Regions from separate parts of the Micromonospora sp. NPDC020750 genome, predicted to be linked through region 3. Evidence: riboswitches for the same ligand, from Rfam matches in the RefSeq annotation. Region 3 holds a riboswitch; each other region holds the start of a gene.
What was found. A riboswitch is a leader RNA that binds a small molecule or an ion and turns the genes downstream of it on or off. The one in region 3 is predicted to bind cobalamin.
Positions count from the first base shown of each region.

Region 1: it holds a riboswitch for cobalamin, as region 3 does, so the genes downstream of both, ACH4T9_RS00795 (ribonucleoside-diphosphate reductase subunit alpha) here and ACH4T9_RS24895 (VWA domain-containing protein) in region 3, are expected to answer to the same signal.
Region 2: it holds a riboswitch for cobalamin, as region 3 does, so the genes downstream of both, bluB (5,6-dimethylbenzimidazole synthase) here and ACH4T9_RS24895 (VWA domain-containing protein) in region 3, are expected to answer to the same signal.

Region 1 is NZ_JBIRTH010000001.1:158,397-166,116, forward strand. It holds gene ACH4T9_RS00790 (hypothetical protein) at 1-2,736, opposite strand, end outside; cobalamin riboswitch at 2,959-3,175, shown strand; gene ACH4T9_RS00795 (ribonucleoside-diphosphate reductase subunit alpha) at 3,346-5,763, shown strand; gene ACH4T9_RS00800 (ribonucleotide-diphosphate reductase subunit beta) at 5,808-6,803, shown strand; gene ACH4T9_RS00805 (VOC family protein) at 6,885-7,720, opposite strand, start outside.
Region 2 is NZ_JBIRTH010000007.1:218,182-225,901, forward strand. It holds gene ACH4T9_RS22385 (type II secretion system F family protein) at 1-638, shown strand, start outside; gene ACH4T9_RS22390 (hypothetical protein) at 668-871, shown strand; gene ACH4T9_RS22395 (TadE/TadG family type IV pilus assembly protein) at 1,030-1,440, shown strand; gene ACH4T9_RS22400 (TadE/TadG family type IV pilus assembly protein) at 1,503-2,072, shown strand; gene ACH4T9_RS22405 (hypothetical protein) at 2,069-2,500, shown strand; gene ACH4T9_RS22410 (LysM peptidoglycan-binding domain-containing protein) at 2,517-3,677, shown strand; gene ACH4T9_RS22415 (DUF2231 domain-containing protein) at 3,879-4,730, opposite strand; gene ACH4T9_RS22420 (hypothetical protein) at 4,913-5,257, opposite strand; gene bluB (5,6-dimethylbenzimidazole synthase) at 5,326-5,970, opposite strand; cobalamin riboswitch at 6,005-6,204, opposite strand; gene ACH4T9_RS22430 (crotonase/enoyl-CoA hydratase family protein) at 6,399-7,166, shown strand; gene ACH4T9_RS22435 (dihydrolipoyl dehydrogenase family protein) at 7,229-7,720, opposite strand, start outside.
Region 3 is NZ_JBIRTH010000008.1:367,423-375,142, reverse strand. It holds gene cobO (cob(I)yrinic acid a,c-diamide adenosyltransferase) at 1-412, opposite strand, end outside; gene ACH4T9_RS24895 (VWA domain-containing protein) at 412-2,433, opposite strand; cobalamin riboswitch at 2,479-2,624, opposite strand; gene cbiE (precorrin-6y C5,15-methyltransferase (decarboxylating) subunit CbiE) at 2,691-3,899, shown strand; gene cobM (precorrin-4 C(11)-methyltransferase) at 3,896-4,651, shown strand; gene ACH4T9_RS24880 (precorrin-2 C(20)-methyltransferase) at 4,652-6,154, opposite strand; gene ACH4T9_RS24875 (precorrin-8X methylmutase) at 6,151-6,816, opposite strand; gene ACH4T9_RS24870 (sulfite reductase subunit beta) at 6,813-7,688, opposite strand.

The sequences.
Region 1 (7,720 bases), on a different contig from region 3:
GAGGTCGCGCAGCGCCACCCGCACGCTCTGCACGCCGTTGTTGTCGGTCGCGCTGCCGGCCAGGTTGAGGTGCAACTGGTCGACATTCTGGTCGACGCCGGTGAAGTTCAACAGGCCGTTCGGGAAGGCGTCACCGGGCACCTGGGCGGTGACGGTGAGCCGGCCCAGGTTGGCGGTCGCCGTGCTCAGGCCCAGGTTGTCGGTGGCCCGCACCCGGAAGTCGTACACGCCGGGCGTGAGCGGCACGGTGGTGTAGGACCAGTTGTACGACGGGGCGTTCAGGTTGATCGGTGAGACCCGGTGGTACGCCGCGATCGAGTCGGCGCCCCACGTGCCGTCGGCCGCCAACGCCTCGCGCGTGGTGTTGTTGCGCAGGTAGATCTCGACCGACTTCAGGGTGCCGTCGTCGCTGGCGGTCCCCGAGAACGTGATCGAGCCGCCCGGCGCGACGGTGACCGGCGCGGCGGCGGTGGGCGGCGTCATCGGCGTGGGGGTGCTGACGGCCACCGACGGCGCGACGCCGGTCGCCGAGATGATCCAGTCCCGGGTGTCGCCGCGCAGGTCACCCTGACCGGCGTTGTCGATGGCGGTGGCCGTCATCTTCCACTCGCCCTCGGTGGGGAGGGCCACCTCGACCTGCCAGGTGGTCGACAACGCGCCGATGACGTCCGGCTCGCCCCGGAAGGTGTTGTAGACCGGTGCGGCCGTCCCGTCGTCCTGAAGGTACTGGTTGTCCGACCTGCGGAACGAGTACGTCATCGCGCTGACGCCCTTGTCGTCGCTGGCGGTGCCGGTCGCGACGAAGCTCTGGGCGGCGACCAGGCCGGCGGGCGGCGAGGTGATCTTCGTGGTCGGCGGCAGGTCGTCGAAGCTGAAGGTCTCGATCTTCTTGACGGCCTTCGAGGCATCGCTCTGGCCGTTGTTACCGAACGTCTTCGCCTGGACCTGGTATTCGCCGACGGGCAGCGACACGGTGAGGGACCACGAGGTCGAGGCGGTGTTCACCGCTGCGACTGTCGCGTTGATGCTGTTGGCGGCGCCCCACGTCGTGAGGTCGTCCTGCAGGTACTTCTTGGAACCCCGGTTCTGGATCTCGATCCCGACCTTGGTGACGCCGGCCGGAGCGGTCGCCTGCCCGCCGAGCGCGAACGGCGCGTTGGCCTGCTTGACCGTCCCCTCGATGGGGGTGACGATCGTCGTGTCGACCGGCGAGGGCGCGGGTGCCTGGGTGAGGTCGAAGAACCCGACCCGCCCCGCCGGCAGGCCGCCCTTGGTGTTGCCGTCGCCACCGACGAAGAGGCCGCGCGGGGTGGCCAGCATCGCCTTCTCCCCCTCGTACGAGCTGGAACCCGGGTTCCACTCGATCGCCGTGCCCGTGGCCGGGTCGAGCGCGCCGAGGTGGTCACGGCGGACCACCTGGTCGCCGAGACCGTAGCCGCTCAGGCCCTGGCCCGTGCCGTACCCGACGTTGTCCAGGCCGGGCCACGGGACGTTGGAGGTCGGCGATTCCTGCCAACTGAAGTGGCCGCCGACGTACACGGCCGTCTCGGTGATGGCGACCGAGTAGATGCTGTCGAAGTGACGCGACACCCAGATCGGCGCGACGTGGTCGGCGCCGGTCACCGGGAACGCGATCGCCGTGTCGTTGATCGGCGGGCGGTCGCCTCCCGAACCGCTGGTGACGACGAAGTAGGAGTCGTCCGGCGCGACGTCACCGGCGAAGACCCGCTGGATGCCGCCGACGAAGGAGAGGTTGTCCTCCCACAGGCGGGTGCGCCACGGCAGGAGGGCCTTGGTGGCGGTGTCGACGAGACCGACGCCGTAGCGGTCCTGGCCGGCGATCTGGCGACCGGTGTGCACGACCAGCAGCCTGCTGCCGTTGTGCGTCAGCTTGAGCTGCTGCACGGTGAGCATGCCGCCGACGCCGATGCCGCCGGACAGGGGCAGGTTGAATCCGCTGTCGACCGCCCCCGTCGTCGGGTTGAGCGCGACCAGCCCGGTGCGGTTCACGCTGTTCACCTTCGTGAACTGGCCGCCCACGTACACCGCGGTGCTGCTCACGGCCAGAGCGGTCGCGCGCCCGTTCCCCTGCGCGGTGAACGCCGCGATCGGAGCGCCGGTGACCGGGTCGAGCCGTACGATCTTGCGCTTCGTCAGGCCACCGACCGTGTTGAACGAGCCGGCGACATAGAGCGACGAGCCGTCCGGCGAGGCCTCGACGGCCTCGACGGATCCGTCGAACGTCGGCTGGAAGCCGGTGTCGACCAGGCCCGTGTCGATGTTGTAGGAAGCCAGCGACGGCTGCGCCACCGGCGTCCCCCCGACGTTGGCGATCGCGGTGAAGGAGCCGGCGATGAAGACCCGGTTGCCGATCACCTCGATGTCGGTGATCTCGCCGTCGGTGATCCGCGGTACGTCATTGCGCGGCGTGCTGGGAACCAGCCCGGTGTGTCCCGGCACCGACAGTGCCGCGGCCGTGCGGACGGCCGTGCGCGTCGCATCGCCGCCGATCGTTCTCGTGGCGGCGCGAGCGCTGGCGCTCGCGACCTCGTCGGCGGCACTGCCCTGCACAGTGCCCGCGGCCGCCGGTTGGCCTGTCAACAGCACAGCCCCGGCGACCAGACCCGCGATGGCGCGGCTCCGAACGTGCATCGAGACAACCCCCTGTAAAACGCCTGAATCGCGTCGCCGGGTCGATTCCCGGCGACGTCCATCCCCTGGCGTGCCGGAAGTCACCGTAGGAGGTCACGGTCCAATGTGCACTGAGGCTCGTCGGAAACCCGACCGATCGACATCCGTTCCGGCCCTACCGGCCGGGCCCGCCGCCCTTGGCTCCAGACCCGCTCCGCCAATCGGATCGGATCGGTGCGGCGAAGGAATCGACGAGGCTTCACCGCCGTGGCCGCCGACACGCCCGGACTCGACATGTGGGGTGTGACAACGCCGTAGTCCCTATATATGGTGTCGACCGTAGCTGGTTCGGCCGCTCATCCGGGGCGGTCGAGGCAAGAGGGAACCCGGTGGAAATCCGGGACTGCCCCGCAGCGGTGAGTGGGAACGACCGCCGTCATCAGCACTGGGCCGCCAGCGGCCTGGGAAGCGACGGCCAGTAGAAGACCGGCGAGCCCGGTCGCGCCCGCGAGTCCGAAGACCTGCCAGCGCGCCGCGCACCCATACCGGGGTGGGCGGCGGTCCGAGGCCGCGTGGGACGGCCGACGCCACCTGACCCGCGCCCCGCCGGCGTGACGTCCGCCGGTGTCTGTCTCCACGCGTCCGAAGGCCATCAGGTCCCGAGCCCGCGAGGAGTGAGTGGTGGCAGTCACCGAGGTTGTCCCGGCCGATGGCATGGTGGCCGACGAGGCAGCCCTACCGGGCCCGCGGCGGACGCAGATGCGCGTGCGTAAGCGCGACGGCGGCACCGAATCGGTCGATGTCAACAGGATCGTCGGAGCGGTCGAGCGGTGGACGGTCGGCCTCGCCGACGTCGACCCGTTGCGGGTGGCGACACGGACGATCAGCGGCCTGTACGACGGCGCGACGACCGCCGAGCTGGACCGGCTGTCCATCCAGACCGCAGCCGAGATGATCGGTGAGGAGCCGCAGTACTCGCGGCTGGCCGCCCGCCTGCTGGGCGGCTACATCGACAAGGAGGTCCGCAGGCAGGGCATCGGGTCGTTCAGCGAGGCGATCCGACGGGGACACGTCGAGGGCCTCATCGGCGACGGCACCGCCGCGTTCGTCGCCGCCAACGCCACCCAGCTCGATGACGCCGTCGACCCCCACGGTGACCTGCGGTTCGAGTACTTCGGGCTGCGCACGGTCCACGACCGGTACCTGCTGCGGCACCCGACGAGCCGGCTGGTGGTGGAGACCCCGCAGTACTGGTTGCTGCGGGTGGCGTGCGGCCTGTCCCACGCCCCGGACGAGGTGATCGAGTTCTACCGGTTGATGTCGAGCCTGGCGTACCTGCCGAGTTCGCCGACGTTGTTCAACTCCGGCACCCGGCACACCCAGATGTCCTCCTGCTACCTGGTCGACTCCCCGCGCGACGAACTGGACTCGATCTACCAGCGGTACGCGCAGGTGGCGAACCTGTCGAAGTTCGCCGGCGGCATCGGCATCGCGTTCTCCCGGGTCCGGTCGCGGGGTGCGCTGATCCGGGGCACCAACGGGCAGTCCAACGGGATCGTGCCGTGGCTGCGGACGCTGGACGCCTCGGTGGCGGCGGTCAACCAGGGCGGCCGGCGCAAGGGCGCGGCCTGCGTCTACCTGGAGCCGTGGCATCCGGACATCGAGGAGTTCCTGCAACTGCGGGACAACACCGGTGAGGACGCCCGGCGCACCCACAACCTGAACCTGGCCAACTGGGTCCCGGACGAGTTCATGCGCCGGGTGGAGGCCGACGGGATGTGGTCGCTGTTCGACCCGGACGTGGTGCCGGAACTGCCGGACCTGTGGGGGGACGAGTTCGACGCGGCGTACCGGGCGGCCGAGGCGCAGGGCCGGTACGTGCGGCAGGTGCCGGCGCGGGAGCTGTACGGGCGGATGATGCGGACCCTCGCGCAGACCGGCAACGGGTGGATGACGTTCAAGGACGCCGCGAACCGGCTGTGCAACCAGACCGCCGAGCCGGGCAACGTGGTGCACCTGTCCAACCTGTGCACCGAGATCATCGAGGTGTCCAGCGACGCCGAGACCGCCGTGTGCAACCTCGGCTCGGTAAACCTCGCCGCCCACCTCACCGACGGCGGCATCGACTGGGAACGGCTGCGCGCCACCGTCCGCACCGCCGTAACGTTCCTCGACCGGGTCATCGACATCAACTACTACCCGACCCCGCAGGCCGCGGCGAGCAACCCCCGCTGGCGGCCGGTCGGCCTCGGCCTGATGGGCCTGCAGGACGTGTTCTTCGCCCTGCGGCTGCCGTTCGACTCCCCGGAAGCCCGGGAGCTGTCCACCCGGATCAGCGAGGAGCTGTACCTGACCGCCCTGGAGACGTCGGCCGACCTGGCGGAACGCTTCGGCGCCCACCCGGCCTTCGCCGAGACCCGGGCGGCACGCGGCCAGCTCCAGCCGGACCTGTGGGGCGTGACGGGCAGCCAGGCGCAGCGCTGGGGGGCGCTGCGGGAGCGCGTCGCCGCGCACGGCCTGCGCAACTCGCTGCTGGTGGCGATCGCCCCGACCGCCACCATCGCCTCCATCGCCGGCTGCTACGAGTGCATCGAGCCGCAGGTGTCCAACCTGTTCAAGCGCGAGACCCTGTCCGGGGAGTTCCTCCAGGTCAACACCGCTCTCGTACGCGAACTGAAGGCCCGCGGCCTGTGGACCGACCAGGTCCGCTCGGCGATCAAGCGCGCCGAGGGATCGGTGCAGGGCATCACGGAACTGCCGGCGGAGGTCCGGCAGCTGTTCCGTACGGCCTGGGAGTTGCCGCAGCGGGCGCTGATCGACCTGGCCGCCGCCCGCGCCCCGTTCATCGACCAGTCACAGTCGCTGAACCTGTTCCTCGCCGCTCCGACGATCGGCAAGCTCTCCTCGATGTACCTGTACGCCTGGAAGGCCGGGTTGAAGAGCACCTACTACCTGCGGTCCCGCCCCGCCACCCGGATCCAGCAGGCCACGGTCGCACCCGCCGGCCCGGTCAGCCCCGCCGGCCCGGTCAATGCCGTCAGCGCCGTCGGTGTCGTCGCGGCGGCGGTGACCGTCGACGAGGCGGTGGCCTGCTCCCTGGAGAACCCCGAGTCGTGCGAAGCCTGCCAGTGACCGCCCCGACCGACGCCACCGCCACCGACCCGAGGACCACACACATGCTGCTCGACCCGGGGATGGACCTCACCCTCCGTCCGATGCGCTACCCGCACTTCTTCGACCGGTTCCGCGACGCCATCCGCAACACCTGGACCGTGGAGGAGGTCGACCTGCACGCCGACCTCGCCGACCTCGACCGGCTCTCCCCGGCGGAGCGGCACCTGGTGAGCCGCCTCGTCGCGTTCTTCGCCACCGGCGACACCATCGTCGCCAACAACCTGGTGCTGAACCTCTACCAGCACGTGAACTCGCCGGAGGGCCGGCTCTACCTGTCGCGGCAACTGTTCGAGGAGGCCGTGCACGTCCAGTTCTACCTGAACCTCCTCGACACGTACGTGCCCGACGAGGCCGAGCGGTTCGCCGCGTTCGACGCCATCGAGAACATCCCCTCGATCCGGCGTAAGGCCGAATTCTGCTTCCGCTGGATCGACTCCCTCCAGGACCTGCGGGAGCTGCGCTCGAAGCAGGACCGGCGGGTGTTCCTGCTCAACCTGATCTGCTTCGCCGCCTGCATCGAGGGGCTGTTCTTCTACGGGGCCTTCGCCTACGTCTACTTCCTGCGCTCCCGGGGACTGCTGCACGGCCTGGCATCCGGCACCAACTGGGTGTTCCGCGACGAGTCCATGCACATGGCCTTCGCCTTCGACGTGGTCGACACCGTCCGCCACGAGGAACCGGACCTGTTCGACGACGACCTCGCAGACCAGGTACGCCTGATGCTCACCGAGGCCGTCGAGTGCGAGGTCCAGTTCGCCGAGGACCTGCTCGGCCACGGCGTGTCCGGGATGTCCCTGGCCGACATGCGCCAGTACCTCCAGCACGTCGCCGATCGGCGGCTCGCGCAACTCGGCATGCCCGTCCACTACGGGTCGACCAACCCGTTCGCGTTCATGGAGTTGCAGGACGTGCAGGAGCTGTCCAACTTCTTCGAACGGCGGGTGTCGGCGTACCAGGTCGGGGTGACCGGCGCCGTCGCCTTCGACGACGACTTCTGAGCCGACCGCGACAGGCGAATCCCCAGCAGATGTCGGCGATCTCGCTTCCGCGTCATGGCCTCGTCTGCGGGGGTTCGGATGTCAGTCGATGGCGGGACGGAAGATGATCGCGACGCCGAGGGCTTCGCTGGCCGGTACGACGATCTCGTCCGGTCGGGGCGTGCGGTATGGCACCCCTGCGGTCCGTAGATGATGCTCGGTCTGGGAAATGTCGTGTACCGCGACCGTGTACCCCACGAAAGCGGGCAGGGCCGGCGGGCGCTCGCCGGGCAGGACGTCGGGCAGCGCGGACTCGGCGACGACGATCACTGAGGCGTCGCCGAGGTCGAAGGTTCGGGTGGAGCCGTTGCGGTGGGCGGCGCGGCCGAGGTACGTCTCGTAGCGGCGCTCGACGTCGGGTAGGGCGTCGTCGGGTACGCACAGTAGGCATCCGATCAGGTCGACGGCGCCGTTGGCGTGTTTCGGGTGCTGCTGCCCCTCGACGGCGGTGTTCTCGGCGATGCCGACCCTGCCCTCGGGCAGCCGGCCGCGTGGCGCGTCCGTCTCGTCGCTGTTGATCTCCAGGTAGCGGGTCGGGAGCATCCGGGTGCCGTCAGCGGTTTCGATCGGGCGCTGCACCGCGTGTACGCCGCCGTGGCCGGCGTCTGCGGCGTCCAGCCGCGCGGCGGCGGAGTCGAGGTCCGCGGAGTCGACGACGAGGATGTGCATGCCTTGGAACCGGTCCAGGAAGGCGGCGAGGTTGGCGGCGGTGCCACGAACGGCGGCCAGGAGCCCAGGCAGTTTGTCGTCTGGAACGTCGAGCGGGATCAGGTGGGCGTCGCCGGGGACCGGCTGCCCATCGTCGACGACGGCCACGATCTCGACGAAGTTGCGACGCAGATAGATGTGGGTGTTCGCCGCGCCGACCGGACGGGAGA
Region 2 (7,720 bases), on a different contig from region 3:
TCGACCGCACCCCGGAGCAGTACGCCCTGTCCCTGCTGCTCTCCGCGCTGGTCGGCCTGGTCACCCCGACCCTGGCCGGTGCGGTGCTCTTCCTCGGCGGGGTGTCCGTGCCGGTGTTCGTACCGCTGCTGGGGAGCCTGGGGATGGCGCTGGTCGCCGCCCTGGTGGCGCACCGCAGCGTGCTGACCCGCGCGGACGCTGCCCGGGACGAGTTCCGCCAGGCGGTCTGCACCTATCTGGACCTGGTGGCGTTGCAGCTCTCCGCCGCGCACGGCCCGGTGCAGGCCCTGGAGCGGGCCGCGGCGGTCTGCGACGGCTGGGTCTTCGACCGGATCCGGGAGTCGCTGCGGATCGCCCAGATGCAGATGCACTCGCCCTGGGACGAGCTGCGCGAGCTGGCCGAGAAGATCGGCATCCCGGAGCTGGGCGACGTCGGGGCGATCATGCGCTCCGCCGGCAGCGAGGGCGCGCAGGTGCACGAGACGCTGCGCAGCCGGGCCGACTCGCTGCGCGACCAGATCCGCACCGACAACCTGGCCCGGGCCGAGGCGGTCACCAGCCGGCTGGACATCCCCGGCTCACTGCTGGTCTTCGTGCTGCTCGGCTTCGCCATCTACCCGTTCCTCGCCCGGTTGTGAAACCCCTCCCCAGTTCGAAGGAGCACGTCATGCATCTCATCGCCTATCTGCACATCGCGTTGACGACGCGGCTGGCCGAGCTGCGCCGCGACGGCGAGCGCGGCGACAGCCCGGTGCCGACCGCCGTGATCATCGCCGGCCTGGTCACCGTCGCCATGGCGGTCACCGCCCTCGCCCTGACCAAGGCCAACAGCTGGATGAACGCCATCCCGGACGGCGGGTCGAAACCGTGACGGGCCGCCCCGCACGCGCGGACCGGAGCCGGTCGGCACCCGCCGACCGGCCCACCGGCCTGCGCGCACCGGGGCGGGCCCGCGACGGCGTACGGCGGCGACCGGGCGGGTGGGCGCGCGGCAGCGTACGGCGGCCACCCGGGGAGGCGTCCTGGGGGCTGCTGGCCGGGGCCCGGCGGAGACTCGCCGACGGCCCGGCCGAGCGGGGCGCCAACCCGGTGGAACTGGCCGTCGTGATGCCGGCGATCCTGGTACTGCTCTTCGCCTCGATCCAGGCCGCCGCCTGGTTCGTCGCCCGGGCCACCGCGCTGAACGCCGCGCAGAGCGCGGTCAACGCCCAGCGCGTCCTTCAGGCTCCCGACGGGGCCGGGGAACAGCAGGCGACCGACTTCCTCACCTCGGCAGGTGACTGGCTGGTCGGCTGGGACTCGCCGGGGCCGGACTGCGTGACGGCCGCCACCGAGGTGACCTGCACGGTGACCGGCACCGCCCTGTCGGTAGTCCCCTGGGTCAGCTTCCCGGTGCGGCAGACCGCCCACGGCACGGTCGAACGGTGGACGACGGGATGAGCGGCGTGCGGAGACGTGACGTGCCGGCCGACGACCGACGCCGATTCCGGGCCGCCCGGCTCCTGCGGCAGGCGCGGGACGCGGTCCGCGGCCGACGCCGCCCCGGCGCCGGTCCGGACGCCGCCCACCGCCCAGGTCGGGACGAGGGTGGCCCGCCGGGCACCCGCTCACGGCGGGACGAACGCGGTTCGGTCGCCGTCGAGGTGGCCGTGCTCGCCCCGGCGTTCCTCGCGCTGCTCGTGCTGGCCGGCGTGGCCGGGCGTACGGCGATCGCCCAGGAGGCGATCGAGTCGGCGGCGCACGATGCCGCCCGGGCCGCCTCCATCTCCCGGGACGCCGCCACCGCCCGGCAGCAGGCCCTGGCCGCCGCGAGCAACCAGCTCGACTGGCAGCGGGCGAACTGCGCCGGCCAGCCGACGCTCACCTTCAGCGGCTCGGTCGACGGCGATGCGGTCAGCTTCGACGAGGCCTTCGCCAGCGATCCCGGCGAGCCCGCCGCCGTCACCGTGTGGGTGGCCTGCACGGTCTCCTTCGCCGACATCGACCTGTCGCTGCTGCCGGCGATGCCGACCAACCGGACGATCTCGGCCGCCTTCACCTCACCGCTGGACCGCTACCGGAGCAGGTCGTGACCGCCGGCCGGCTCCGCGGCGACGACGGCAGGGTCAGCCTGTTCCTCGCGGCGGGGATGATCGGCGTCCTCGCGATCATCGGGCTGGCCTTCGACGGCGCCGGTCAGCTGCGGTCCATGCAGCGGGCCGACAACCTGGCCGCGGAGGCGGCCCGGACCGGCGGCCAGGCCATCGACCGGGCGAAGGCCATCGAGGGCGGGCCCAAGGTGATCGACCAGGTGGCCGCCAGGGCTGCGGTGAACAGCTACCTCGCCGCGGCGGACGTGACCGCCTCCTCCGTCGAGTTCCCGGTCGTCGGCGGGGAGACCCTCATCCGGGTGCACGTCACGGTCACCTACGACCGGTACATGCTCGGCTTCTTCGGCTTCGGCAACACCGTCACCGTCTCCGGTGAGGCCACCGCGCGGGCCCTCACCGAGGACCCGTAGGAAGGGAAGGAACGCCATGGCCGCACCGGGTCGCTCCGCCGCACGGCGGACCGGACAGGTCCTCACCGGGTTCGGCGCGCTGGTCGTGCTGATCGCGGTGCTGGTCGGGGGGCCGGTGGCGCTGATCGCGTTCGCCGGCAACCCGCTCCCCGACCAGGTACCCACCCTCGCCGAGATCGGCGTCACGCTGACCAGCCGGGACGACGGCCAACTGTTCCTGCGGGCGCTGGCCCTGGTCGGCTGGTTCGGCTGGGCCACCTTCGCCTTCTCGGTGCTCGTGGAGTTGGGCGCGCAGTCGCTGCGCCGACCGGCACCCCGGCTGCCCGGAATCAGCCGGCAGCAGCGGGCCGCGGCGGCGCTGGTCGGCTCGGTGGCCCTGATCATCGCGGCGAGCCCGGCGGCGGCCAGCGCGGCGACGGTGCTGGCCGGCCCGTACCCGACGGTGGCGCAGCCGGCCGTCGCCGCGGCGGCCCCGATGGCCCGGCCGGTCAGCGCGACACTTCCGGTCGGCGCGCGGACGGCGCCGCCGGTCGTGGTCACCACGGCGGCCCAGCTACCCGAGCCGGTGGAGCCGACGGTGTACCAGGTGGCGAAGGGCGATTACCTGGGCGAGGTCGCCGAGCGCTACCTCGACGACTTCGACCGGTACCGGGACGTGGCGAAGCTGAACGGGCTGCACGACCCCGACCGGATCCGCCCGGGGCAGCTCATCAGGCTGCCCGACGGCGCGGGCGACGCCGGGGCCCGTACGCACGCCACCGGCCGGCTGGTGGTCCGGCCCACGGCCCCCGCCCCCGGCGGCGCGGTCACTCCCCCGCCGGCGACCCCGGCCACCCCGCCGGCTGCCGAAGCTCCGGCGACCCCGGCGGCGACGCCGCCGGCCACCCGCCCGGCGCCCGCGCCGTCGGCCACCCAACCGTCGGCCGAGTCGACCCGCGGCAGCCAGCAGGTGGCCCAGCCGCCCTCCGGGCCGCAGCCGGCGATGGCCGCTGGGGCGTCCCGGGCGAGCGAGGAGGACCAGGTGAACCGTCCGCTCGCGGTCTCGGCGGTGCTCGCCGTGGCCAGCATCGTCGGGGCACAGATCGGCGCGGTCCTCGGGCTGCGCCGCCGGCCGGGCATCGCCCGGGCCGCCGCCGGCGCGCGGGCCCTGGTCTCCGGCCGGCACCGCCGGAACTGACGCCGGCCGCCCCCACCCCGCCTCCCCTGCGCGCACTTTCACGGAATGTGTGGCCATGGCGCGCGCCGATGCCACACATTCCGTGAAAGTGCGCGCAGGGCGGGCCCGGCGGGGTGGCGGGAGCGGGGTGGCGGGAGCGGGGTGGCGGGAGCGGGGTGGCGGGAGCGGGGTGGCGGGAGCGGGGTGGCGGGAGCGGAAAGCTCAGGGCAGTCGGGCCTGCAACACCCCGTCGACCACCCGGGTCGGCAGGATCTGCTGGTCGTTCCCGGACGGCCCGTGCATGACCTCGCCCCCGTTGAGCCGGAAGGCGCTGCCGTGCCACGGGCAGACCACGCAGGCGTGCCCGTCGATCTCGGTGACCTCGCCCTCGCCGAGCGGACCGCCCTGGTGCGGGCAGTGCTCCAGCATCACGGTGACCTCGTCGCCGTGCCGGTAGAGGATGACCGAAACGTCGTCCACCTCGCGGGTGACCAGCTTCCGCTGCGGCAGCATGGCCATGTCCGCGAGCGGGTGCCAGCCGTCACTGATCCGGTTCAGCTCGGACACGCTCTGGTTGACCTGGGCCCCCTGCTTGTACGCCAGGTGCCCCCCGAGGTAGGCCCCCGCGCTCGCCGCGGTCAGCCCGAGGTACGCCAGCGCCCGCCCGGTCCCGTGCCGCCCACGCAGCCGGGCGGCCAGCGAGCCGGCGTACAGGGCCAGGCCGACGGTGTTGGAGGCGGCGTGCACCAGGCCGACCCGGCGCTGGTCCCGGGTGAGGGCCGCCCAGTCGTTCAGCCCCGCGACCGCCGCCGGGAGGGCGCCGACCGTGCCCAGCCCGACCAGCGTGGTGGCCGCCCGACGCTGACCGGGCATGAGGTCCAGCACGGCGGCGCTGATCCAGGCGCCCACCGGCACCTGCACCAGCGCCGGGTGCAGCGGATGCCCGAGGAAGACGCCGTGCAGCAGGTCGCGCACCCGCTGCGGGCGGATGGTGGCCTGGACGGCGCGCTGCAACCGGTCCCCGACCCGGTCCAGCGCCGGATTCTGTTCGATTCTCGTCAAGAGTGCCCGCATCCCGTCCGACTTCCCGGCAGGAGCGGTCGCAAACCGGTCGGCGGTGACGAGCTTGTCGCCGTGCGTGTCGGCCGGCCGTCCGGGGACGCGGCCGACACCGTCGCCGACCCGCACGTCACCGCCCCGGGTGCCGACGGTGGGGTCCCGCGCCACCGACCGCCCGGCGGCGCGGGACCCGGCGACTACTGCCAGGGGCCGCTGCGGCAGATGAACCTACCGGTGTCGCTGTACTGGGTCACGCTGCCGTCGAAGTAGCTGTAGCTGACCCGCACCTGCAGGCCGATGTTGGAGAAGGGGCAGCTGGCGAAGAGCGTCGGTCCGGCGCTCGTGAAGGTCCCGACGCTGCCGGAGTACCAGGTGACCGTCCAGGTCGTCGTGCCGGTGCTGGTGGCGTCGCAGTAGAACTGCGACGCGCCGGACTCGCAGAAGGGCGCGGGGGCGCTGGCCAGGGCCGGGGTGGCTACGGCGGCGGTCAGGCCGAGGGTGGTGAGGACGGAGGCGAGCAGGACCCTGACGGTGGCACGCATGAAGATCCTCCCGAACGTAGCGGGTTGAGGACTGAGGGTGAATGCCACGCTATCTCAGCAATCGAGGTTCATGAATCAGCCGTTCGCCGGTCGGTCGCCGCCCAACGGTCGTGGTGCACCGCCTCGGCGAGGGGACGCTTCCGCCGCCACCCGTGCCGTTCCAGGTCCGGCACGGTCGCCAGGTGGGTGACTGGCCCGAGGCAGAGCCACGCCACCGGCCGGATGCCGTCCGGGATACCGAGCAGCCCGGCCAGGAACGGTTCCCGGTAGAAGGAGACCCAACCGACGCCGAGCCCTTCGGCGGTGGCGGCGAGCCACAGGTTCTGGATGGCCAGGCAGACCGAGTAGAGCCCGGCGTCGGCGATGGCGTGCCGCCCGAGGACGGCCGGGCCGCCCCGCGCCGGGTCGTAGGTGACCACGATCGACAGGGTCGACTCCAGCACTCCGTCGATCTTGATCCGGGCGAACCGCTCGGCCGCCTCGCCGTCGAGGGTGGCAGCGAACGTGTCCCGTTCGGCCTGGACGTGCTCGTGGAACCGGCGGCGGATCCCGGCGTCCCGGACCAGGACGAAGTCCCACGGCTGCGAGTAGCCGACGCTGGGCGCGGCGTGCGCCGCGTCGAGGATCCGGTGCAGGGTGTCCGCCGGCACCGGCTCTCCGGTGAACTCGGCCCGGACGTCCCGGCGGCGGTGGATGGTGTCGTAGATGTCCACAGGCAGGCTCCCGCTGCGCTCGGCCCACCGCTGTGGTGGGCACCCGACGCGAGGCCGGTCTTCGGACTCCCGGATCGACGCCCGACCGTCCGCCTTCCCAGCCGTGCGGCCAGTGGCTGCGCGTGACGCGCGTGGACGGCGGCTCCCCGGTCACCGCGGCGGGCCCGTGCCGGATTCCCACCGGCTTCCCGATTCTCCCCGCAGGCGCGGGGCACCTCACATGATCGTGCCGCCGCCGATGGTAGCGCCGCGCCCGGTGCCGGCCGGCCCGGCTCCGCCCGTGCGCCGTCGGGGCGGACGGGCCGCTACGGTCGATGTCGGGGTGTCCACCACCACCCCGAGGGCCGGCCCGCCGGCCACCTCGGCCCGCACCGCCGGCCCGGCGGCCCGCGGCCGAGGGTCGAGCCGCCCGACCAGGAGGGACGCCGATGGGGGTACGGATCGAAAGCGCCGGGGCCATAACCACGGTGATCCTGGACCGGCCGTCGGCCCGCAACGCCGTCGACGGGTCGACCGCCCGGGCCCTGGCCGACGCGTTCCGCGCCTTCGATGCCGATTCGGAGGCGGCGGTGGCCGTGCTCTGGGGGGCGGGCGGGACGTTCTGCGCCGGCGCGGACCTGAAGGCGATCGGCACCCCCGGCGGCAACCGGGTCGAGCCCGACGGCGACAGTCCGATGGGCCCGACGCGGATGCGACTGTCCAAGCCGGTGATCGCGGCGATCTCCGGGTACGCCGTGGCCGGCGGGCTGGAACTGGCCCTCTGGTGCGACCTGCGGGTGGCCGAGTCCGACGCGGTGCTCGGGGTCTTCTGCCGGCGCTGGGGGGTGCCGCTGGTCGACGGGGGGACCTTCCGGCTGCCCAGGCTGATCGGCGAGAGCCGGGCGATGGACCTGATCCTCACCGGCCGACCGGTGCCGGCCGAGGAGGCGTACGCGATGGGTCTGGTGAACCGGCTGGTCGCGCCGGGTGAGGCCCGGGTGGAGGCCGAGCGGCTGGCCGCCGGGATCGCCCGCCACCCGCAGACCTGCCTGCGCAACGACCGGGCGGCGGTGCTGGCCGGCGCCAACCTGACCGAGCCGGAGGCCTTCGCGGTCGAGCTGGCCCACGGCGCGGAGTCGCTGGCGGCCGACGCGGCGGCGGGCGCGGCCCGCTTCGCCGCGGGCTCCGGCCGGCACGGCGCACCCGCGTCTCCCTGATCGTCCGCACCGCACCGGCACGACGCCGTGCGCGTCGGACGATCCGAGAACCAGCGGCGGCGCTACCTCAGCTTGCGCAGGGCGTCCTCGATGGCGCGGTGGAACGTCGGATACGCGTAGATCATGTTCCGGAGCTGGGTCAACGGGACCGCCGCGTGTACCGCCACCACCAGGCCCGACAGCACCTCGCCGCCGGCCGGGCCGACCGAGGTCGCGCCGACCAGGACGCCCCGGTCGGCGTCGGCGACCAGCTTGATCAGTCCGTCGGCCCGGTGGATCCAGCCCCGGGTGGACGAGCCGAGCTGGCTCACGCCGACCTGCACGTTGATGCCGCGCTCGCGGGCCTGCCGCTCGGTCAGCCCGACCGCGCCCACCTCGGGGTCGGTGAAGGTGACCCGGGGCAGCGCCCGGTAGTCGGCGTGCGGCACGCCACCGGCGATCCCCGCCCCCGCCGTGCTCGCCGCGCCGCCGACCGCGCTGGCGGTGCCGCTGGCGTCCGGGCCGGACCGCGCCCGCCGGGCGTGGTCGAGCACGTCGGCGACCACGATGGCCGC
Region 3 (7,720 bases):
TGAACTCGTCCAGGACGTACAGCTGGTGCCGTTCGGCCTGGATGCGCCGCTTCACCTCCGCCCAGCCCTCGGCGGCGTCAGCGGCATGGTCCGCCTCGGTGCCGCCCTTGCGGCTCCAGGACCACCCCGAGCCCATCTTGTGCCACTCGACGGGCCCGCCCTCGCCGGTCTCCTCGTGCAGGCGGCCGAGCCGTTCGAGCACCGTCTGCTCCCCGATGCGCCACTTGGCCGACTTGACGAACTGGAAGACCCCGATGTCCCAACCCTGGTTCCAGGCGCGTATCGCCAGGCCGAAGGCGGCGGTCGACTTGCCCTTGCCGTTGCCGGTGTGGACCATCAGCAGCGGGCGGTTGCGCCGTGCGCGGGTGCTGATGCCGTCGTCCGGGACGACCAGCGGCTTGCCCTGCGGCATCAGGCCACCCCCTCGCGCGGCGCGGTCGCCGTGTGGACGACGCTGGTGAGCCCGTCGGCGGTCACCTCACCGAGCGGCACGTGCTCGGCCTGCAGGTACGCGGCCAGCTGCGCGGCAAGGCCGAGCCGGAACCGTCCGGTCTCGCAGTCGACCACGACGCTCTGCACGCCGGTAGCGGCCAGGTGCGCCGCGGCGCGGTGGGCACGACCGAGCGCGTCCGGCCCGAAGGTCGCACGGCCGTCGGTCACCACGACCAGCAGCGGCCGGCGGGACGGGTCGCGCAGCGCCTCGCGGCGCAGCACCTCCGCAGAGCGCTCCAGGCCCTCGGCGAGCGGCGTACGCCCGCCGGCCGGCAGGTCGGCCAGGCGCCGGGAGGCGACATCGACGGACCCGGTCGGCGGCAGGGCGACGTCGGCGGTGCGCTGGCGGAACGTCACCAGCGCGACCTTGTCCCGGCGGCGGTAGGCGTCCAGCAGCAGCGCGAGCACGGCGGTCTTGACCTGCTCCATGCGACGTCGCGCGGCCATCGAGCCGGACGCGTCGACGCACAGCAGGACGAGGTTCGACTCCCGCCCGACGGTTTCTGCGCGGCGCAGGTCGCCCGGGGCGAAGACGAGACCGCGGCCCTCGGCCAAGCCGCCACGGGAACGCTGGTGCGGTGCCGCCTCGGTGATGGTGCCCGGCAGGTGCAGGCGGCTGGCGACGGACGATCCGCGCTGCTGCCCGACGACCCGGCCCTGAGGTGTGCGGGCCCGGGACCGGCGGCCGGCCTGGCCTTCGCCGGTGCCCCGTACGACGAGCAGGCGGGCGCGTGCCGGCTCGCCGGCGGACGCGACCGATCCGGCAACGGCAGGCTGCGGCGCGTTGTCCGGCGCGGGCGATCCTGCGGCGTGGGAGTCGTGGGCGTCCCGGGACCGGTCTTCCTGTGGGGCGTCGTCCGGCGGCCCGCCGCCGGGACCACCGGGGCCGTCGTCGGGCCCGTCGTCGGGCCCGTCCGGTCCGGGGTCCGGGTCGTCGTTGCCCAGCAGGTCGTCGAGCCGGTCCTCGTCCAGGCCGGGCTCGTCGAACGGGTTGCGGCGCCGGCGGTGCGGCAACGCGAGACGGGCGGCGACGCGGACGTCCCCGCGGGTCACGTGCGCGCGTCCCTGCCAGGCGGCGTGCGCCGAGGCGGTGCGGGCGGTGACGAGGTCCGCGCGCAGGCCGTCGACGTCGAACGCGGCGCACACCTCGGCGATGGTCGTCAGCGTCCGGTCGTCGAGCACGACGTCCGGCACGAGCCGCCGGGCTGCCACCAGCCGCGCGCGTAGGGCGTCCTGCTCGTCGGCCCAGCGTGCGGTGAAGCCCTCCGGGTCGGCGTCGAACGCCAGCCGGCGACGCACGACCTCCACCCGCAGGGAGGGGTCGCGCGGTGCGGCGACCTCGACGGTCAGGCCGAACCGGTCGAGCAGCTGCGGGCGCAGCTCGCCCTCCTCGGGGTTCATCGTGCCGATCAGCACGAACCGGGAGGCGTGCTCGACTGAGAAGCCGTCGCGCTCCACGCTGACCCGGCCGGTCGCCGCTGCGTCGAGCAGCAGATCGACGAGGTGGTCGTGCAGCAGGTTGACCTCGTCGACGTAGAGCAGGCCGCGGTGGGCCCGGGCGAGCAGGCCCGGCTCGAACGCCACTACGCCGTCGCGCAGCGCCGCGTCGAGCTTGAGGGAGCCCGTCACCCGGTCGTCGCTCGCACCGACGGGCAGCTCGACGAGCCGCACCGGCCGCTCGACGACGGGCGTGGACGCGTCGATGGGCCCGTCGGGGCAGACCGCCAGGGAATCGTCCGGGTCGACCGAGAACCGGTCGCCCGCATACGTCCGCACCAGCGGCAGCACTTCGGCGAGGCCGCGCACGGTGGTGGTCTTGGCGGTGCCCTTCTCCCCGCGGACCAGGACGCCGCCGATGAGCGGATCGATCGCGACCAGGGTGAGGGCGAGAGTCATGTCGTCGGAGCCGACGACGGCACAAAAGGGGTACTGCGCTGGCATATAGGGCTCCCGCTCGATCTGCCATGACCGTCCACGACGCGGACGCGTCGCGGCTCGGATCGAGGCCGGTCTTCGGACTTCCCAGGTCTGTGCCTGAGTCACCGCAGCGGGCCCTGTGCCGGATTCTCACCGGCTTCCCAGATTCTCCCCGTGACCATCGGCCGTGGGGCACCTCGAACCTTCGCATCACCCTAGACGCCGTCCTGACGGCCCAGACAGCGGTCCGGCGGCCGGGCGGACCGGGCTAGGGTGCAACCATGGAGGCGCAGGTGACCGTTGTCGGGCTCGGGGCCGACGGCTGGGCGGGCCTGCCGGAGCCGTCTCGGACGCTGGTGCACGGGGCTGCGACGCTGCTCGGCGGGGCCCGGCACCTCGATGCGGTGCCGCCGGTCGACGGCCAGGAGCGCGTGGCGTGGCCGTCGCCGCTGCGGGAGAATCTGCCGGGCCTGCTGGGCGCCGCGCGCAGGCCCGTCGTCGTGCTGGCGTCGGGCGACCCGCTCGTGTCGGGCGTCGGCACGACGCTGCTGGACATCCTGGGCCCGGAACGGGTGACGATCGTGCCCGCGGTCTCCTCCGTGGCGCTCGCTCGGGCACGTCTCGGGTGGCCGGCGGAGTCCGTCACAACGGTGAGTCTGGTCGGCCGGGACGTGCGCCTCGTCGTCCCCGCGCTCGCCCCCGGGCGGCGGCTGCTCGTGCTCTCCAGCGACGAAACGACGCCTGCCGCCGTCGCTGCGCTGCTCACCGGACTCGGCTGGGGAGAGTCCAGGCTGGCCGTGCTCGGCGACCTCGGCGCCGCGGGTGAGTCGCGTGCCGAGTCGACCGCGGCTTCGTGGAACGTCGTGGACGTGCCCCGGCTGAACGTCCTGGCCGCCGAAATCCGGGGCACCGGACCGGGCTGGGCCGCGGGCGGGGTGCTCCCCGACGACGCGTTCGAGCACGCCGGGCAGATCACCAAGCGCGACCTGCGTGCCAGCGCCCTGGCCCGGCTCGCGCCCGCTCCCGGTCAACTGCTGTGGGACGTCGGCGCCGGCAGTGGCTCGATCGGCGTGGAGTGGATGCGTGCGTGGCCGACGGCGCGGACGATCGCGATCGAGTCCCGCGCCGACCGCGCCGCGCTCGTGCGTCGCAACGCCGCCACGCTCGGCGTTCCCGGCCTGCGTCTCGTCGAGGGCTCAGCACCCGACGCCCTGGCCGGTCTCGAGCGCCCTGACGCGGTGTTCGTCGGCGGGGGAGCGACCGTCCCCGGCGTGCTCGAAGCGTGCTGGGACGCGCTCGGCACCGGTGGCCGACTCGTCGTACACGGCGTCACGGCCGAGACCGAGGCGGTGCTGCTCGAGCAGTACCGTCGCCGTGGCGGCGAGCTCGTCCGCCTGCACGTCGAACGCGCCGAGCCGCTCGGCAGCTTCACCGGCTGGACGCCCGCGCGTGCCGTCAGCCAGTGGACCGTCACCAAGGGAGAGTCATGACCGTCCATTTCGTCGGGGCCGGACCCGGTGCCGCCGACCTGCTCACGCTGCGCGCGGTGCGCCTGCTCGAGGTTGCGGACGTGTGCCTGTATGCGGGCACCTACCTCGACGCCGACGTGCTCGGCCACTGCCGCGACGACGCCCGGCTGGTCGACACCCAGCACCTCGACCTGGACGAGATCACCGCCCACCTGGTGCAGGCGCACGCCGACGGGCTGGAGGTCGTGCGGCTGTGCTCGGGCGACCCGTCGCTGTACTCGGCGGTACATGAGCAGGCGCGCCGGCTCGACGCGGCGCAGGTCCCGTGGGACGTCACGCCCGGTGTGCCCGCCTACGCGGCTGCCGCGGCGATCGTCGGCGCCGAGCTGACCGTCCCCGAGCTCGCCCAGTCGGTCGTGCTCACCCGCGCTCAGGCCCGTTCCACGGTCATGCCGCCGGGGGAGCAGCTCGCCGCGTTCGCCGCGACCGGCGCGACCCTGGCCCTGCACCTGGCCATCACCCGCAGCCGCGAGCTGGCCGCCGAACTGGCCGAGCACTACGGCGACGGGTGCCCGGTCGTCGTCGTGTCCAAGGCGACGCAGCCGGATCAGCTCGTCCTGCGCGGCACGCTGGCCGACATCGGCGACCAGGTCGAGGCCGCGGGCCTGCGCCAGGCCGCGGTCATCCTGGTCGGCCCCGCGTTGGCTCCCGACGTCCGCGGCGGTGAGTCGTTCCTGTACGCCGCCAGCCGCGAACGTCGCGCCCGCGGCTGACTAGGCGACGAAGCGCGGGCTCCAGACACGGCCGGCCGCCGTGACGCGCGTCGACGAGGCGCCGACGAGCAGCAGGCACTTCATGTCGATGGTCTCGGGGTCGAGCTCGCCCAGCGTCGTCACGGTGAGGCTCTCCCCGGCGCGGCCGACGTCGCGACCCACGACTACGACGGTCTCGGGCGACTTGTGCTCCAGCAGCACTGCTCGGGCCTGCGCGACCTGCTCGGTGCGCGAGCGCGAGCGCGGGTTGTAGAGGGCGAGCACGAGGTCCGCCTCGGCGACGGCGCGCAGCCGCTTCACCACGACGTCCCAGGGCTTGAGCCGGTCCGACAGGCTCATCACCGCGAAGTCAGCGCCGATGGGGGCGCCGGCACGCGCCGCGACCGCTTGGACGGCAGAGATTCCGGGCACGACGCGCACGGCGACGTCCGCGTAGCGCGGGTCCTCCGCGGCCTCGAACACCGCCGACGCCATACCGAAGATGCCCGCGTCGCCGCCGGAGACGACCGCGACGCGCTCGCCGGCGAGCGCCAGCTCGAGCGCCTCGCGGGCCCGGTCCACCTCAACCGTGTTGCCGGACGCGTGACGCACCAGGCCCGGGCGCTGCGGGACGCGCTGGACATACGGTCCGTAGCCGATGACGTGGCCGACCTCCGCGAGCACCTGCGACGCCTCGGGGGAGAGCCACTGGTCGGGACCGGGACCGAGGCCCACGACGACGACTTCGGCACCGGCGACGGGCTCGGTGACCGCACTCGCCGAGCGGTCGTAGCGCGCCACACCGGGACGGGTGTCGCCGGGGACCAGGACGATCGAGAAGTACGGCACCGTATCGGGGTCCACGTCGGCGACCGGGAGCACCCGCTGGGCGTCCATCGACGCCCGCTCGACGTACCAGGACCCCTCGACGCGTCCGGCCTGTTCGAGCGCCGAGCGGACCTTGGCGAACGTGCGGCCGAGCTTCATGATCACGGCGCCGTCGGTGTCGGCGAGGCGCCGGGCCAGCTCCGGCTCGGGAAGCGTGCCGGGCAGCACGGTCAGCACGTCGGTCTGCCGGACCAGGGGCAGGGCGGTCGTGGCCGTGGCGGCCGCGAAGGCGGGTACGCCTGCGACGACCTGCGTCTCGAACTCGTCCGCGAGCCGGTCGTGCAGGTACATGAACGAGCCGTAGAGCATCGGGTCGCCCTCGGCCAGCACGACGACGTCGCGGCCCGCCCTCAGGTGCGCGCGGAGCCGCTCGCCGCACTCGGCGTAGAAGTCCGCCATCGCGCCGGCGTACCCGCCCGGGTGGTCGGTGGTCTTCGTCGTCACCGGGTAGACGAGCGCCTCCTCGATCACGTCGTCCGGGAGCAGGCCGGCGGCGATGCGGCGCGCGTTGGACTGCTTGCCGACGCCCTGGTGGTAGGCGACGACGTCCGCCGCGCCGATCAGCCGGGCGGCCTTCAGCGTGACGAGCTCGGGATCCCCCGGGCCGACCCCGACGCCGAACAGCCGGCCGCTCACTCCGCCTCCTGGGCCAGGGCGTTGAGCGCCGAGGCGGCCAGCGCCGAGCCGCCGCGACGCCCGGTCACCACGAGATACGGCACGTCGAGCCCGGGTGCCTCGGCGGCGAGGTCGATGAGCGCCTGCTTGGACTCGGCCGCACCGATGAAACCCACCGGCGTGCCGATGATCGCGGCCGGCCGCGGTGCGCCGTCACGCAGCATCTCCAGCAGGTGGAACAGGGCCGTGGGGGCGTTGCCGAACGCGACGACCGCACCCTCGATGTGCTCGGCCCACAGAGACACCGCCGCCGCGGACCGGGTCGTGCCCCACGCGCGGGCGAGCGCCGGGACCTCGGGCTCGCGCAGGAAGCAGCGGACCTCGTTGTCGCGGGGCAGCCGGGCGCGGGTGACGCCGGCGGCGACCATGTGCGCGTCCGTCAGGATCGGCGCTCCCGCGTCGAGCGCCGCCCGGGCCGCCGTCACAAGACCGGGATGGATCACCAGGTCCCGCGTCAGGTCGGTCTGCCCGCACGCGTGGATCATCCGCACCGCGACCTTCTCGGCGTCGGTCGGGACGCGCGTCAGGTCGGCCTCGGCGCGGATGGTGGCGAACGAGTCGGTGTAGATCGCCGCGCCGTCGGTGACGTAGTCGTAGCGGCGCGTCGGTGGGGCGAAAGTCATGCATTCTCCAGATCGGGGACGAGCAGGGTGCGCCGTGGCGTGACGACGAGGTCGCCCGCACCGAGGGCGCGGACCTCGTCCATGAAGCGAGCATCCACCCGGCCGTCGGGGACCGCGAGGTGCAGCGCGACACGGCCGTCGTCCTGCGCGATCCTGCCAAGCGGGGGTGGTGGCGTGCTCACCCGGGTCCCCGCGGCACGCTCGAGCACGGTGCCCAGCACTGCCGCGCCGGAGCCGGGCAGCTCCTCGACGTGCCAGGGAGAGCTCGGTTCGCTACCGGCGAGCCCGGCGAACCGCACGGCGAGTGTCGTCAGCGCCGCAGCGGCCTCGTCCAGCGGGACCACCGGTCCCCACGACGTCCCGGCGCGTAACTGCGCGGTGCTCGCGTCGAGCGCCACGAGACCGAGGTCCAGGTCGCGCTCGACCAGGTCGCCGCGGCCGTCGTCGAGCACGAACAGGAACCGGCCGGCCAGCGCGGCGAGCAGGGGCTCCGCGCACAGCCGGGCGTCGAGGCCAGCGATCACCGGACGCAGGTCGGCGCGGCCAGCGCGGCGTCCGGTGAGCGGTGAGGCCAAGATGTTGCGCACCCGCTCGTGCGACGTCGACGGCACGAGCCCGGTTGCCATGATCACGTCCACGACCGCGTCCGGCAGGCACCCGTCGTCGTGCTCGATGCCGCGCACCTGGAGGTTGGCGCGGCTGGTCAGGTGGACCGCGCCGTCGCCGTGCTCACCCGCCACGCGGACGAGTGCGCCGAGCGCCTCGGTCGTCACGGCGCCACCGGGGACGCGCACCCGGACGAGCGCGCCGTCGTCGGCGATCCAGGGGCGCAGCAGACCGGGACACAGGTCACGGCGGGTCCTCTCGGTCACGGCGCCATCGTGCCAGAGCCCGTCTCGGGCAC